One region of the Neorhizobium sp. T25_13 genome, then DNA from elsewhere that is predicted to be linked to it. Evidence: riboswitches for the same ligand, from Rfam matches in the RefSeq annotation. Region 1 holds a riboswitch; the other holds the start of a gene.
The links. Region 1 has a riboswitch for S-adenosylmethionine ahead of metA (homoserine O-succinyltransferase). Riboswitches for the same ligand answer to the same signal wherever they lie in the genome.
Positions count from the first base shown of each region.

Region 1 (8,477 bases):
GTGACCCTGGCCAAAGGCGGCAAGATCGTGCAGTCGAACTTCCACGACTACCGCTCCATCCGCATCAACGAGATGCCGGACGTGGCGGTGGAGATCATCAAGTCGAGCGAAAAGCCGAGCGGCGTCGGCGAACCTGGCGTGCCGCCTGTCGGTCCGGCGGTTGCCAATGCCTGGCGTCGCCTGACCGGAGCGCCGGTCCGGCAGCTGCCTATCGTCAACATCGTTTCGTCCTGAGGATCAACACCGATGAATTGGAAACTCGCTATCACCGGCGTCGCTACCCTCTGTCTTTTCGTGGGCGCCGGCACGCTGCTGTCGCCCGCCTCGGTCGCCCAGGATGCCAAGACGGACGCCAAGACGCTGAAGCCCGCGGCTTCCTTCCAGTCGATCGCCAACCAGCGGGAACGTTCCATGGCGCTCTTCCAGGAGGCCGGCAAGGTCATCCAGCACCCGCGCTGCGTCAACTGTCACCCGGCGACCGAACGGCCGCTGCAGGGCGCCAACATGCACCCGCACCAGCCGCCGGTCGTCCGCGGCGACGGCGGCATGGGCCTGCCCGGCATGCAATGCACCACCTGCCACAGTGCGGAAAACACGCCCGTTGTCGGCCAGGCCGACACGATCAAGAGCATTCCGGGCAATCCCGCCTGGCATCTCGCGCCGATCGAAATGGCCTGGGTCGGCAAATCACTCGGCCAGATTTGCCAGCAGATCAAGGACCCGGCCCGCAACGGCGGCAAGACCATGGATCAGATCGTCGAGCACATGGCGCATGACGAACTGGTCGGCTGGGGCTGGAACCCGGGTGCCGGACGTGAACCGGTGCCGGGCACCCAGGCCGAATTCGGCGAGCTCATCAGCGCCTGGGTGAAGTCCGGAGCAGCCTGTCCGGCCTCCTGAGAATGAAGCAGCCGCCGGTTCCGGCCGGAACCGGCGGTTTGCAGGGGCTTTGGCGGGATCGCGATTTTTCTTGGCGCCAATCGTCATTTCCCTGTTGCATTTGAAAAAGGACTGGGCCATATAGCGCCCGTCGCCGGCAACGAGCCACGACGCCACGGTCAAGCTTCACTACCACGGACCGGTGGATTGATGAGCGGGTGTAGCTCAGTGGTAGAGCACAACCTTGCCAAGGTTGGGGTCGAGGGTTCGAATCCCTTCGCCCGCTCCAAATTCCCTTTTGAGACTATACTCTACCAGCCCGGCCACAGGGCCAAGACGCTCGACAGCACGCCCCGATTGCAGACGCAAAGCGGGCGCTTCCCCTCCAGCACCTTTCCCCATGAATTTAATGATTCCCGCATATTCACCAAATGCGGGAGATGCCATACTGGTTGCAACCGTCCATGCGATCGCACCAGTGATTCGGCGGTTGAACTGGAGATCTGCCGTCATGGAATCTCGCCCGCACCACCAAAAGCTCAGTCAGAAAACCGCCGTTGAAACCATGCAACGGCTTGAGGGCATCGTTGCCTCTGCCATGGACGGCATCATCACCATTGATGACGAGCAACGGGTGATCCTGTTCAATCCGGCCGCAGAGCGCATGTTCGGCCTGCCAGCCAGCGAGGCGCTTGGCCAGCACATCTCCCGTTTCATGCCGGAACGCCATCGCCCGACCCACGCGGCGCATATTCATCGTTTCACCGAAACCGGCGTGACCACCCGGCAGATGGGATCGCTGGGTGCCATCAGCGGTTTGCGCGCGGACGGCCAGGAATTTCCGATCGAGGCGTCGATCTCGCAGGTGGAGATCGGCGGCGAGCGCCTGGCCACCGTCATCCTGCGCGACATCACCGAGCGAAAGGCCGCCGAGGATGCCCTGCTGGAAAGCCGGCGACGCATGGAGGGGATCGTGGAATCGGCGATGGATGCGCTGATCACCGTCGATGAAGGCCAGCGGATCGTGCTGTTCAACCCGGCCGCCGAGCGCATGTTCGGCATCGCGGGCAAGGATGCGATCGGCTCGCCGATCGAACGCTTCATCCCCGAGCGGTTTCGGCATGGGCATGCCGCACATATCCGCCTCTTCAAGGAGACCGGCGTTACCAACCGCCGGATGGGTGCATTGGGAGCGATCAGCGGCCTGCGCGCCAATGGCGAGGAATTCCCTGTCGAGGCATCGATCTCGCAGGTACAGATCGGCGACGGAAAGCTGGCAACGGTCATCTTGCGCGACATCACCGAACGCAAGGCCAACGAGGATTCCCGCCAGTTGCTGGCCCGCGAGGTCGATCACCGGGCCAAGAACGCCCTGGCGGTGGTGCAGGCGCTGGTCTCCCTCACCCGTGCCGAAACCAAGGAGGCTTTCATCGTCGCAGTTCGAGGCCGCGTTTCGGCGCTGAGCCGCGCCCATTCGCTGCTCGCCCAGAACCGGTGGGAGGGCGGAGACCTCGCTGCGGTCCTCACCGAGGAAACCCGAGCCTATCAGAACGTCAACCAGCTGATGATCGGCGGGCCCGCCGTCACTCTCACCCCCAATACCGTGCAGCCGGTCAGCCTCCTCATCCACGAGCTTGCCACCAACGCCGTCAAATACGGGGCATTGTCGGTCACGGAAGGGCGCGTCGATGTCTCCTGGCGCATCCTGCCCTCCCTGGAACTGGAGCTCCGCTGGACCGAGACCGGCGGGCCGGCGGTGCAGAAGCCGGAATCCAGGGGTTTCGGCTCCACCTTGGTGAGGGAAGTCGCCACCCGTCAATTGGCGGGCGAACTCGACATCAGCTGGCCGCCGGCCGGTATGCGCCTGATCGCGACCCTGCCCCGATCCGTCTACCGTCCCGACATTTCGGCCGGCTCGGTCCTCGGCGAGGAGGTCGCGCCGAGGTCATCGGAACCCGGCTCGGCGGGACGGATACTTGTCGTCGAGGACGAGACCCTCATCGCCATGGAGCTCTGCAGCGAACTTGAATCGCGCGGCTGGGAAATTGTCGGACCGGCGGCAACTGCCGATGAAGCCATGCGCCTGGTCGACAGCTCGCAGCTTCCCGACGTCGCCGTCCTCGATGTCAATCTCGGGGGAAAGCCCGTCTACCCATTTGCGGAATGGCTGCAGACCCACGGCGTGCCCTTCCTGTTCTGCACCGGATATGAGCAGCTCGACGATCACCACGGCTTCAGAAACCGGACGACCATCCGGAAGCCTGTAAACATGGCGCTGCTGGAAGGCGAACTGCGCCGCATGATCCAGCCGACATAACCGGAAAACGGCAAGCGCCGCCGGCTTTCGGGCCGGCAGCGTCGTCAATTCGGGCAGAGATAATCCCGATCCGGGCGACGCCGACAGCGATCATTGCTTTGAAAAGACATAGTCCGTTTCCTGCAGCAACACCTCGCCCGGCCGTAGCACCGCATTCGGGAAGTTGGCGTGGTTGATGGCATCCGGCCAGACCTGGGTTTCCAGGCAGAACCCGGCAAAAGCCCCATACCGGCGCCCATCGAGGCCCTCTGCGGGGATCTGCGACAGCTTGAAGGCGGCATAGAGCTGTAGGCCCGGCTCGGTGGTGCGAACCTCCAGCGACACGCCGGAATGGATGCTGCGCGCCAAAGCCACGGATCGCTTGGCCGTTCGCTCCGGCGACAGGCAGAAGTTATGATCGAACAGGACCTGGGCATCGCCGTCGAACCGCTTCATCGGCCCCATGTCGCGCAGGTCGAAAGGCGTGCCCGCGACCGCCATCAGTTCGCCTGTCGGCACCTGCTTGTCATCAAAGACCAGCACATGATCGGCGGCAATCATGATGTCGTGATCGAGCGCATCCTCGCGGCCGTCGAGATTGAAATAGGTATGCTGGCAGATATTGGCGAGCGTCGGCTGATCCGTGGTGGATTGGTAGACGACGGAAAGAACGCCGTCACTCTTGAGTTGATAGGTCGCCGTGACCGTGCAGTTTCCGGGATAACCGGCACGGCCGTCGGGATCGGTGATCCTCAGCACCACCTTGTCGGCCGCATGTTCGACGATCGTCCAGTTGCTGCGGCCGATGCCGTCCGAGCCGCCATGGAGGTGGGTCACGCCCCGCTCGTTCAGTTCCAGCTGATATTGCTTCCCATCCAGCACGAAGCGGCCACCGCCGATACGGTTGGAGCAACGGCCGGGCGTCGCGCCGAAATAAGGAGAATGGTTCAGGTAATCCTCAAACCGTTCGAAACCGAGCACGAGCGGCGGCCGATGGCCGTCGAGCCTGAGGTCCTGGATCACCGCACCCCAGGTGATGACGTTAGCGGTGAGCCCGCCGCCGGAAATCCGGACACGATAGACGGTTTCGCCCTTTTCCGTGGTGCCGAAAACTTCGAAATTCTGGTCCGCCATGAGATTACTCCTCCACCGATATGTTTGCGGCAACCTGCGCGATTTGGCGGCGACCCGCAACGCCGCGGAGAAGAAAAAAGGCTCTATCGCGTGAGCGCCCGCGTCGCCTGTTCCAATCCGCCGAGCGTCAGCGGGAACATGCGCTCGGTCATCAGCTGCCGCATGAAGCCGATCGAGGTCGTATGGCTCCAGTGGTCCTGCGGCACCGGGTTGAGCCAGACGCAGCGGTGGAAATGCTCGGTGATGCGCCTTATCCAGGCCTCTCCCGGCTCCTGGTTCCAGTGCTCCACCGAACCGCCCGCATGGGTGATCTCATAGGGGCTCATCGAGGCATCCCCGACGAAGATCACCTTGTAGTCGGCGCCATAGCTGCGGATCAGCTCGAGCGTCGGCGTCCGCTCCGACCGGCGGCCGTTCTCCTTCCACACACCTTCGTAAAGGCAGTTGTGGAAGTAGAAATGCTCCATATGCTTGAACTCGGCGCGAGCTGCCGAGAACAACTCCTCGACCACCCGGATATGGTCGTCCATCGAGCCGCCGACATCGAAGAACATCAGCAGCTTGACCGCATTGCGCCGTTCCGGCCGGGTCTGAACGTCGAGATAACCGTGTTCGGCGGTGGAGCGGATCGTGCCGGCCAGGTCGAGTTCTTCGACCGCCCCTTCCCGCACCCAGCGGCGCAGCCGCTTCAGGGCCAGCTTGATGTTGCGGGTGCCGAGCTCCACCTTGTCGTCGAAATCGGCAAACTCGCGTTTGTCCCAGACTTTTACCGCCCGGCGGTGGCGGGACTGGTCCTGGCCGATCCGCACGCCTTCCGGGTTATAGCCATAGGCCCCGAAAGGGGAGGTGCCGCCGGTGCCGATCCATTTCGAGCCGCCCTGATGCCGACCCTTCTGTTCCTCCAGCCGCTGGCGCAGCGTCTCCATCAGCTTCTCGAACCCGCCGAGCGACTCGACGAGCTTCTTCTCATCGTCGGTGAGATGTTTCTCGGTGAGCCTGCGCAGCCATTCTTCGGGGATGCTGGCGACATCCAGGCCAGGCCCGCCGGAGATTGCCTCGAGCCCGCGGAAATAGGACGAAAAGACCCGGTCGAACTTGTCGATATGCCGCTCGTCCTTCACCAGCGCCGTGCGGGCGAGAAAGTAGAAGGCTTCCACGTCGAAATCCGCGATCCCTTCCTCCATGCCTTCGAGAAGGTCGAGGAACTCCCGGAGCGTCACCGGAATCTTCGCTTCCTTGAGGTGAAGGAAGAAGGGAATGAACATCGCGTCGAAGCCTATTCGGTACCGATCTTCTCCAGGTCGTAAGGCGTCGTCTGGTAGATCTCGTTGATCCAGTTGCCGAACAGAAGATGTGCATGGCTGCGCCAACGGTTCAAGGGCGTCAGCGTATCGTCGTTATGCGGGAAGTAGTTATGCGGCATCTTGATCGGTACGCCGGCGTTGACGTCCCGGAAATATTCGTCGGCCAGCGAGGTAGAGTCGTATTCCACGTGATTGAACATATAGAGCCGCTTGCCGGCTTTCTCATGCACCAGGCAGATGCCCATTTCCTCGGATTCCATCAGGATTTCGAGGTCCGGATTCTTCTCGATGTCGGCGCGGCGGACTTCCGTCCAACGCGACACCGGAACCTGGAAATCGTCCGAAAAACCGTTGAGATAGATCGAAGACGGCACGAGGTTGCGGTGGCGATAGACGCCGAACGCTTTTTCCTTGAGCTCGTATTTCGGCACGCCGTGGAAATGATAGATCGCCGCCATCGCCCCCCAGCAGACATTCATGGTCGAATGCACGTTGGTCGCCGTCCAGTCGAGGATTTGCCTCATCTCGCCCCAATAGGTGACGTCTTCGAAGGGAAGCGTCTCGATAGGCGCGCCGGTGATGATGAAGCCGTCGAATTTGCGGTGCTTCACCTCTTCCCAGGTCTCATAGAAGGACAGGAGGTGATCTTCCGACGTGTTCTTGGCCTTGTGGCCACCGACGCGGATCAGCGAGAACTCGACCTGCAGCGGCGAGGCGCCGACGAGGCGCGCCATCTGCAGCTCGGTCTTGATCTTGTTCGGCATGAGATTGAGGAGCCCGATCTGCAGCGGACGAATGTCCTGCCGCACCGCCATGGTTTCGGTCAGCACCCGCACGCCTTCGGAAACGAGCGTAGTGAATGCAGGCAGCGTATCGGGAATTTTGATCGGCATGTCTCAACCCAACAAAAATAAAACCGGCGGCAAAATAAATCGCGACCGGTCCGTGGGAAGACATCTTCTCGCGGCCCTTTAGCGACTTTTTTAACGTGGCTGCAAGCCGGCCGGCCAAATCACCACGAATTCTCGAAAGTTCAAATACGCCTTGCTACGACCGGCGTCAATGGGAGCATAATCTTCCGCTTACCGCTCCCGCCGCGCCAGGAAGGCCATCCGTTCGAAGAGATGCACGTCCTGCTCGTTCTTGAGGAGAGCGCCATGCAGCTTCGGCAGCGCGTTCTTGACGTCGCCGCGCAGGTCCGACGGATCGACGTCGTCCGAGACCAGCAGCCGGATCCAGTCGAGCGCTTCGGAGGTCGAGGGCTTCTTCTTCAGCCCCGGCATCTCGCGGATCTCGTAGAACTGGGTGAGCGCGTTGCGCACCAGCGCCTGCTTGATACCGGGATAGTGGACCTCGACGATGCGGGCGAGCGTATCCACGTCCGGGAAGCGGATATAGTGGAAGAAACAGCGGCGCAGGAAGGCGTCCGACAGTTCCTTCTCGTTGTTGGAGGTAATGACGACGATCGGCCGGACCTTGGCGCGCACCATCTCGCCGGTCTCGTAGACATGGAATTCCATGCGGTCGAGTTCCTGCAGCAGGTCGTTCGGGAACTCGATATCGGCCTTGTCAATCTCGTCGATCAACAGGACGAGCTTCGTGTCGGAGGCGAAGGCCTGCCACAGCTTGCCGCGGCGGATATAGTTGGCCACGTCGTGGACGCGTTCGTCGCCGAGCTGGCTGTCGCGCAGCCGCGAGACAGCGTCGTATTCGTAGAGCCCCTGCTGCGCCTTGGTGGTGGACTTGATGTTCCACTCGATCAGATCGAACCCGAGGGCGGCGGCCACCTGCCGCGCAAGCTCGGTCTTGCCGGTGCCGGGCTCGCCTTTCACCAGCAGCGGACGTTCGAGCCGGATCGCGGCGTTGACCGCCACCATCAGATCCTTGTCGGCAATATAGTCCGCTGTACCCTGAAACTGCATCTCGTGATCCTGATCGGTGAACGCGCCGCAAACTAAAAGCTCGCCCGAGGCGGTGCAACAGCTTTCCCTTTCCACCGGCTTTGCGCTATGGGCAATGCGCATGACCCATTCGACCTTCACCATTCTGCTCGGCGGCAATTTACGCGTCACCGACCGCCTGCGGGACACGATCGCCGGCAGCCGCTTCATCGCGGCCGATAGCGGCATGCGCCATGCGACAGCGCTCGGCGTGAAGCCGGAACTCTGGGTCGGCGATTTCGATTCCTCCGACGCCGCGCTGATTGCGCAGTTCCCGCATGTCGAGCGGCAGGCCTTTCCGCCGGCCAAGAACGAGACCGACGGCGAGATCGCGACGGCCGAAGCCGTCGAACGCGGCGCGACAAGGCTGATCCTTGCCGGCGCGCTCGGCGGCGAGCGCAGCGACCATGCGCTTCAGCATCTCTTTCACGCCATGAGCCTGGCCGAACGTCACCTCGACATCCTGCTGACGTCGGGCGACGAGGAGGCCGTGCCGCTGCTGCCGGGCACAAGGACACTGGACCTACCGGAGGGCTCGCTGTTTTCGGTCATCGGTTTTTCCGACCTGGAAGGGCTCGATATCATCGGCGCACGGTATCCGCTCGACAACTTCTCACTCCCCTTCGGCTCCTCGCGCACCGTCTCGAACGTTGCAGAAGGCCGGGTGGAATTCCATTTGAGGAAGGGCAAGGCGATGATCCTTGCCCGCCCCCACGACTTTACAGGAGCCTGACTGTTGGCGCCCCCAATTCTGAAACTTGACGATATTTTCCTGAGCTTCGGCGGCGCGCCGCTTCTCGCCGGCGCCGGCATGCAGGTGGAGCCGGGCGACCGCATCTGCCTCGTCGGCCGCAACGGTTCCGGCAAGTCGACGCTGATGAAGATCGCCGCCGGCATGGTCGAGCCCCAGTCGGGCGAGGTGTT
Region 1 covers NZ_PVBI01000017.1:38,746-47,222, forward strand. The annotation lists gene C5J22_RS27445 (xanthine dehydrogenase family protein molybdopterin-binding subunit) at 1-234, shown strand, start outside; gene C5J22_RS27450 (Isoquinoline 1-oxidoreductase subunit) at 247-900, shown strand; tRNA gene C5J22_RS27455 (tRNA-Gly) at 1,094-1,168, shown strand; gene C5J22_RS27460 (PAS domain S-box protein) at 1,391-3,196, shown strand; gene C5J22_RS27465 (aldose epimerase family protein) at 3,287-4,309, opposite strand; gene C5J22_RS27470 (VWA domain-containing protein) at 4,393-5,574, opposite strand; gene metA (homoserine O-succinyltransferase) at 5,586-6,506, opposite strand; SAM riboswitch at 6,565-6,642, opposite strand; gene C5J22_RS27480 (MoxR family ATPase) at 6,696-7,535, opposite strand; gene C5J22_RS27485 (thiamine diphosphokinase) at 7,630-8,286, shown strand; gene C5J22_RS27490 (ABC-F family ATP-binding cassette domain-containing protein) at 8,290-8,477, shown strand, end outside.

Region 2 (8,477 bases), on a different contig from region 1:
GTCTCGCCGACAATTCCTTCGCGGATAAGGTGTTCTTCACCAATTCCGGCGCCGAGGCGCTCGAATGTGCCATCAAGACCGCGCGCCGCTATCAGTTCGTGAAGGGCCATCCGGAGCGTTTCCATATCATTACCTTTGAAGGCGCCTTCCACGGCCGTACGCTGGCGACCATCGCTGCCGGCGGCCAGGCAAAATATCTCGAAGGTTTCGGCCCGAAGGTCGAAGGCTTCGATCAGGTGCCGTTCGGCGACATGGACGCTCTGAAGGCCGCGATCACCGATGCGACGGCGGCTATTCTGATCGAGCCGATCCAGGGCGAGGGCGGTGTTCGGCCGGTTCCGAAGGAATTCCTCCAGGCGTTGCGTCAGGTCTGCGACGACAACGGCCTGCTGCTGATCTTCGACGAAGTGCAGACCGGCGTCGGCCGTTCCGGCAGGCTGTTCGCCTATGAGTGGGCGGGTGTGGCGCCGGACATCATGGCGCTTGCCAAGGGCATCGGTGGCGGCTTCCCGCTCGGCGCGTGCCTTGCCACGGCGGATGCCGCGTCCGGCATGACCGCTGGCACCCATGGCACGACCTACGGCGGCAATCCCCTCGCCACGGCGGTCGGCAATGCCGTGCTCGACGTGATCCTGAGCGACGGCTTCCTGGAAAACGTCCGCGACGTCGCCTTGGTGTTGCGGCAGGGGCTCGCGAGCCTCAAGGACCGCTTCCCCGACGTCATCGAGGACATCCGTGGTGAAGGCCTGCTGCTCGGCGTGAAGGCGAAGGTGCCCGCGGGTGATCTGGTTGCCGCCATACGCGGCGAATACATGCTGACCATTCCGGCCGGCGACAATGTGGTGCGTCTCCTGCCACCGCTCACAGTCACAGCGGAGGAAGCCCGAGAAGGGCTTGCCCGCATCGAGAGGGCGGCGGAAAAGCTTTCCGCTTCCGAGATGAAAAAATCGGCCTGAGCGGGCAAAAGGGGGGACGCCGTTGCTGGTTTCCCGCTTCACAGGGAACATCACATGGCATCTCCCAAGCATTTTCTCGATCTTTCCGCCGTTTCCCCGGCTGATCTCAGGGCTATCCTCGACGACGCGAAGGTCCGCAAGCAGGCGACCAAGGCCGGTACCGCGGAAAAGCCGCTCGCCGGCAAGATGTTGGCGATGATCTTCGAAAAGCCCTCCACGCGCACCCGCGTATCCTTCGATGTCGGCATGCGGCAACTCGGCGGCGAAACGCTGTTTCTGTCGGGTACCGAGATGCAGCTTGGCCGCGCCGAGACGATCGGCGATACGGCCAAGGTCCTGTCACGTTACGTCGATGCGATCATGATCCGCACCACGGATCACGCCCGCATGCTGGAGCTTGCCGAACACGCGACCGTGCCGGTCATCAACGCCCTGACCGACGATACGCATCCCTGCCAGATCATGGCCGATATCATGACCTTCGAGGAGCATCGCGGGCCGATCGCCGGCAAGACGGTCGCCTGGACCGGCGACGGCAACAACGTGCTGCATTCCTTCGTCGAAGGTGCTGCCCGTTTCGGCTACCGCATGAACATGGCGGTGCCGATGGGCTCGGAACCCTCCGACAAGTTCCTCAACTGGGCGCGCAACAACGGCGGCAACATCATGCTTTGCCATGATGCCGAAAAGGCGGTTGCAGGCGCCGATTGCATTGTCACCGACACCTGGGTGTCGATGAACCAGGAACACAAGGCACGAGGCCACAACGTCTTCCAGCCGTTCCAGGTCAATGCCGACCTGATGAAGCGTGCCGACAAGGATGCGCTGTTCATGCACTGCCTGCCGGCCCATCGCGGCGAGGAAGTCACCGACGAGGTGATCGACGGGCCGCAGTCGGTCGTCTTCGACGAGGCTGAAAACCGCCTGCATGCGCAGAAGTCCATTCTCGCCTGGTGCTTCGGCGCCGTCTGAGTTCAACGTCCCGGATTGAGGACGCGGAGAGCTGGCGGCGGCAATCAACCTTGATTTCCGCCTCGCAATCCCCCATTTGTCGGCTTTCAACAATACGCCGTCTTCTGGACTGGCGTTTCAACACACATCGTCGACGTCTTTTCCTCCGGCCAGCGGTTCCGCTTGGGCTGGCGCTTGTGTAAAGGTTTGGGTCGGCGCGAAGGAGTGAAGTCATGGCGGAAGCGACTGTGGAACTCAACGAACTCGACTTTGCCGGAGACGATCGGGTCGTTCCCTTCCAGGTGGAAGGTCTCGACGTGCGCGGCCGTGCGGTCCAGCTCGGGCCGCTGCTCAACTCCATTCTCAGCCGTCACGAATATCCGGGTCCGGTCGCGCGGCTGCTTGCCGAGGCGATCGTGCTGACCGCCCTGCTCGGCACCTCGCTGAAATTCGATGGCAAGTTCACGGTGCAGACCAAGGGCGACGGCCCGGTCGATCTGCTGGTCGCGGATTTCTCGACGCCCGACAGCCTTCGTGCCTATGCCCGGTATGATGAAGAAGCCCTGGCCGCTGCCGTCGAGGAAGGCAAAACTTCGCCGCCCGATCTCCTCGGGCAGGGAGTGCTTGCCTTCACCATCGACCAGGGCCGCGGCATGCAGCCGTATCAAGGCATCGTGCCGATGGACGGCTCATCGCTCGAGGAGATTGCCGGCGTCTATTTCCGTCAGTCGGAGCAGATCCCGACCAGGGTCCGCCTAGGCGTCGCCGAACTCTTCGACCGCGATGCCGATGGCAAGCCGCGTCACAATTGGCGGGCAGGCGGGCTTGTCGCGCAGTTCCTGCCGCACGCGCCTGAGCGCATGCGCCAGCCGGACCTGCATGGCGGCGATGGTGACGAGCGCGATTTCGAGTTCACCGAGGACGATTCCTGGGCCGAAGCCCGCACGCTGGTGGAAACGATCGACACCGACGAGCTGACAGATCCGCGGGTCGCAATCGAACGGCTGCTGTTTCGCCTGTTCCATGAGCGCGGCGTGCGGGTCTATGCGCCGCACCCGGTGTTCGATCGCTGCAGCTGCTCGCGCGACAAGATCAAGGGCGTTCTCTCGGGGTTCTCCGCCGAGGAGATCGAGGCCAGCGAGGAAGACGGGGAGATCGCCGTCACCTGCGAGTTCTGCTCGACCACCTATCGCTACACGGCGGATGAATTCGCCGCAGCCTGATTATCGAACGGCGGGAGTTTCCTCCCGCCGTTTTCATGTCAAGGCATCTTGCATTCGAAGTTCGCGCCATCCTTCAGATCGCCGCTGCCGGAATATCTGGCTGATTGAGGATAGGGGCAGAGCTGCCGCGTCATCACCGGCTTGCCTTCCTTGATCTGCTTCGCCTGGATCACCGTCGGCGCCTTGCCGTTCTCCACCCAGTCCATCAGCGGCGTGAAGGCATCGAAGACATCCGTGCCGTAGCCCATGGTGCAGTGGAACATGCCGGGCACCATGAACAGGCGGTAGAACTCCGCCGTCCGCTCGGCGCCCATCTGTTTGCGGACGGCTTCATAATAGTTGACGCCCATCATTGGGTTGAGCGCAGGGTCGGACCAGCCGAAATAGTTGATCATCCGCCCACCGCGTTTTTGGAATTCGCTGAGATCCGGGTTGGTGGCGTCGACGATCTCGCGGATCGCGCCGATCTTCGGATATTCGCTATCGAAGTCGAACGTCTTCCAGTCGATCGCCTTTCCCGAGGCGGGCAGCATCGCCATGTTCTTGACGAAGGTCTCCCCATAGGCCAGCTGCCGGCTCGGCCCCTGCTCGGAGACCATCCACATGTCCCAGCCGCTCACACCGGTCGGATCGACACCCTCGGTGCCGAACTGTACGCCGGGGAAAATCGTCTCCCCCTTGATCTTCACCCCGCCGGCGAGCGTCTTCAGCGTTTCCACCTGCGCCGGCGTAAAGCAGTCGGAACCGCCGGCCTCGCAAGTCTTCAGGTCCTTGGCCGGATCGAAATTGCATTGACGGGGATCGGCGATCAGCCCGTCCTTGGCACCGTCGATCGCATCGCATTTGTCCATCACCGCCTTGGCGAGCACCGGAAGCTGAGCCCGGCTGATCGGCGCCTTGAGCAGTGCCCGCGCGTTCCAGACGCCCCAGATCTGCGTATTGGTGAGATCGAGAACCGGAGCTCCGGCAAGGATGCCGTCGAAATCGCCCGGATAACGTTGCGCCGCCATCAGGCCCTGGCGTCCGCCGGTCGAGCAGCCATCCCAGTAGGAGAAGGAGGGATGCCGGTCGTAATAACGTGCGGCAATCGCCTTGGCGGTGTCGACCGTCACATGCACCGCGCGTGAGCCGTAGTCGATCAAGAGGTCAAGGTCTTGCGCAAAATCCCCGAGCTTGTAGGTCGCCGCATCGTGGCCGGTATTCTGCTGGACGGTGAGGAAGCCTTTCGAAAGCGCCGCATTGCGGGTGGCGACCCGTGAAGCTGCCGCAAGGTCCTCGCCCGCGTAGCCGCCATTGCCGAACATATAGAGCCGCCGGTTCCAGTTGTCCGGCAGGGTAATCTCGAAGCGAACCTGCGGCCGGATATAGCCGGTCACCTGGCAATGGCCGGGGACCGTTCCCACGCCGGCTACATGCGTGGCCTTCAGCGTCGTCATCTCGGCAAAGGATTGGCTGTTCAGCATGCCGCAGGCGATCTGCGGCGACACGGTGGCGGAAGCGAAATCCGGCCTGTCCTTCTGATCGATGAAACTGCTCTTGTTTTGTGCGAGTGCCGGGGTGAAGGCCGCAAGCGCCAGAAAGGCGCAGGGCGCCAGCAGAAAGGCCCGCTGAAGCGATCGTGTCATCAAGTTCTCCTCCCAAAGACCGGTTGACCACGTCAAGATGCCGCAGGAGGGAAGGGGTAACAAATAGAAAAACCGACGCCACCCATAACCTCCAGGTTGTCGTCGGTAGCGCGGTTTAGTTGAGGACGCGCATCAGGCCCGGTGAATCCAGCGAGAAGGCCGGGATCGTCACCTCGAAGGTCTCGCCTTCATCGGTCTGCATGTCGTAATGGCCGAACATCAGCCCGGATGGTGTGTCGAGAGGACAGCCCGAGGAATATTCGTAGCTGTCGCCCGGCTTCAGCCGCGGCTGTTCGCCGACGACCCCTGGCCCGTCCACCTCGTCGACGATGCCGTTCTGGTCGGTAATGTGCCAGTAGCGATGCACCAGCTGCACGGTGAGCGTCGAATGATTTTCGATGACGATGCGATAGCCCCAGACATAGCGGCTCTCTTCCGGATTGGATTGCTCCTCCAGATAGTAGGGTTCGACGGCGACATCGATATCTCTTGTCCGGGCGCGATACATGCGACACCTCAACAAATCTAACTTGGTTCGATATTGTACAGAGGCGCCGCAACGTCAAGAAATCTCGCGGTTTGAACAACCGAGTGTGAGCATTTGTTGAAGTTAAGGATAACCGGGATGGTGAATTTCTGGTCGATCCACCACCCCGGCCACTATCTTGAAAAGCGAACGCTTACACGCCGGCCTTGGAAAGCGCCCGGGCGAAATCCTCGATCAGGTCGTCGGTATCCTCGATACCGGCCGACAGGCGCACGGTGCCGGGCGAGATGCCGAGTTCGGCACGGGCCTCGTCCGTGAGGTTCTTGTGCGTCGTTGTCGCCGGATGGGTGATCAGGCTCTTGGAATCGCCGAGATTGTTGGAAATCTTGACGATTTCCAACGCGTTCTGCAGCTTGAAGGCCGCTTCCTTGCCGCCCTTCAATTCGAAGCAGACGAGCGTCGAGCCGGCCTTCATCTGCCTGGCGATGATATCGGCCTGCGGATGGTCCTTGCGGCCGGGATAGATGACCCGGGCCACCTGTTTCTGGTCGGCGAGGAAGTCGGCGATCTTCGACGCGCTTTCCGTCTGCTGCTTGACGCGCAGCGGCAGGGTCTCGATGCCCTTCAGCAGCGTCCAGGCATTGAACGGCGACATCGCCGGCCCGGTATGGCGGAAATAGTCGTGCAGGTTCTCGTCGATCCAGGCCTTGTCGGACAACACGACGCCGCCGAGGCAGCGGCCCTGGCCGTCGATGTGCTTGGTGGCCGAATAGACGACGATATGCGCGCCAAGTTCCAGCGGCTTCTGGTAGAGCGGGGTCGCAAACACGTTGTCGACGACGACCTTGGCGCCGATCTGGTTGGCGAGCTTGGCGACGCCGGCAATATCGACCACTTCGAGCGTCGGGTTGGTCGGGCTTTCCAGGAAGAACACCTTGGTCTTCGGCGTGATCGCCTTTTCCCAATTCTCCAGGAAGCGGCCGTCGACCAGCGTGCATTCGATGCCGTATTTCGGAGCAAGCGTCTCGACCACCCAGCGGCAGGAGCCGAAGAGAGCCCGGGCCGCGACGATATGGTCGCCGGCCTTCAGCTGGCAGAGGATCGCCGCGGTGACGGCGGCCATGCCCGAGGCGGTGGCGCGCGCGTCTTCGGCGCCTTCCAGCATGCACATGCGCTTTTCGAACATGTCGTTGGTGGGGCTGCCGTAACGCGCGTAGATGAAGCCGTCTGTCTCGCCCTTGAAACGGGCTTCGGCCGCTTCCGAGGTGTCATAGACGAAACCCTGGGTCAGGAAGATCGCTTCCGAGGTTTCGCCATATTGCGAACGCAACGTGCCGCCGTGTACGAGCTGGGTTGCCGGGCGCCATTTGTTAGTCATGCGTGTCCTCTTTCAGAACAAAAAAACCGGTCGCATAAGCAGACCGGTTTCGCACCCGGTCTTTTTAGCCACTTATTTAACGTGGCTGCAAGCCGACCGGCCAAATCACCACGGGATAAGATTGGCATAGCGCCGCGCCCCGCTTGCGTCAATGGCTCGCATTTGGTTTTGTCGCGTCGAAAACTTGAGAGAGACATGATGGCTCGCGAAACAGGAATCTTGGCGGACCGCGCGATCGCGGCGCTTTTCGACAGTGGACGGCTGATCTCCGAGCGGGAGCTCGACCTGGATCAGGTTCAGCCCGCCAGCCTCGACCTGCGCCTCGGCGCCAAGGCGTTTCGCGTACGCGCCAGCTTCATGCCCGGTCCGACGAGCCTCGTCTCCGACAAGCTCGATCGGCTGAAGTTGCACGTGATCGACCTCTCGGAAGCCGCGGTGCTGGAAACCGGCTGCGTCTATATCGTGCCGCTGATGGAACGGCTCGACCTGCCGGCCAATATGTCTGCCTCCGCCAATCCGAAAAGCTCCACCGGCCGGCTCGATATCTTTACCCGCGTGATCACCGATTACGCGCAGGAATTCGACAAGATCCCGGCCGGCTACTCCGGCCCGCTCTACCTGGAAATCTCGCCGCGTACGTTCCCGATCGTGGTGCGCCGCGGTTCGCGCCTGTCGCAGATCCGTTTCCGCGTCGGCAACGCGCTGCTCGGCGAGCCGGACCTTCTGCAACTCCATAACGACGAAACCCTGGTCGCCTCCGCAAAGCCGAATGTCTCGGGTGGCGGCATCGCCCTGTCGATCGATCTTTCCGGCGACAGCGTCGGCCTGATCGGCTATCGCGGCAAACACCACACGGCCGTCGTCGATGTCGACAAGAAGGCGCAGCACGATATCTTCGATTTCTGGGAGCCGCTTTACAGCCGCGGCCGCAACGAGCTTATTCTCGATCCCGACGAGTTCTATATCCTCGTCTCGCGTGAGGCGGTGCATGTCCCGCCGCTCTACGCCGCCGAGATGACGCCCTTCGATCCCTTGGTCGGCGAGTTCCGCGTCCACTATGCCGGTTTCTTCGATCCCGGTTTCGGCCATGAGGCGGCAGGGGGACGGGGCAGCCGGGCGGTGCTCGAGGTGCGCAGCCACGAAGTACCCTTCATCCTCGAAGACGGCCAGATCGTCGGCCGCCTGGTCTACGAACACATGCTGGAAAAACCCGAAGGCATGTACGGCGCAGGCCTCGGCTCAAACTATCAGGCACAGGGCCTGAAACTGTCGAAGCATTTTCGCGTCTGACACCACCTCCGGCTTGACAGTCGATGCCGTCTGTTGGAAATCTGCAGACCGACGCGGGTGTAGCTCAATGGTAGAGCAGCAGCTTCCCAAGCTGAATACGAGGGTTCGATTCCCTTCACCCGCTCCAATTTCCCGCCACACGCACCAGCTGCCTTTCAGCCCAAAGGGCCATTTATCGCCCCATCAGTCGATGACGGGACTGCGAGGTTAGGGGAATTGCGCATCGTGTGGTAGCTTGGCGCAGATAGCTGCCCAGTCGCGACGACACGGAGGTAGGGTCCATGGCTGAGGGCATAGACGCACTTTTCGCGCAGGCGGCGCATCTGGCCGCCGGGTTCCGCCAGGCAGATCCTCAGCTCCACCGGCCGCAACTGCAATACCAGGAATGTCTGGCGACGCTCGTCGAAGATCTCCAGGAAGAGACGCTTGCGATGGAGGACGTCCTTCAACATCTCGTGGAAAAGGCCGAGCCGGGCCTCCACCGAATGACCGGCCCGCGTTTTTTCGGCTGGGTAATCGGCGGCTCGCATCCGATGGGCGTGGCGGCAGACTTCCTGACAAGCGCCT
Region 2 covers NZ_PVBI01000005.1:51,396-59,872, reverse strand. The annotation lists gene C5J22_RS12995 (aspartate aminotransferase family protein) at 1-956, shown strand, start outside; gene argF (ornithine carbamoyltransferase) at 1,011-1,928, shown strand; gene C5J22_RS12985 (Hsp33 family molecular chaperone) at 2,141-3,130, shown strand; gene C5J22_RS12980 (tannase/feruloyl esterase family alpha/beta hydrolase) at 3,169-4,755, opposite strand; gene apaG (Co2+/Mg2+ efflux protein ApaG) at 4,871-5,263, opposite strand; gene C5J22_RS12970 (O-succinylhomoserine sulfhydrylase) at 5,436-6,620, opposite strand; SAM riboswitch at 6,664-6,742, opposite strand; gene C5J22_RS12965 (2'-deoxycytidine 5'-triphosphate deaminase) at 6,816-7,910, shown strand; tRNA gene C5J22_RS12960 (tRNA-Gly) at 7,964-8,037, shown strand; gene C5J22_RS12955 (aspartate aminotransferase family protein) at 8,192-8,477, shown strand, end outside.
Region 2: another riboswitch for S-adenosylmethionine. It lies ahead of C5J22_RS12970 (O-succinylhomoserine sulfhydrylase); the one in region 1 lies ahead of metA (homoserine O-succinyltransferase).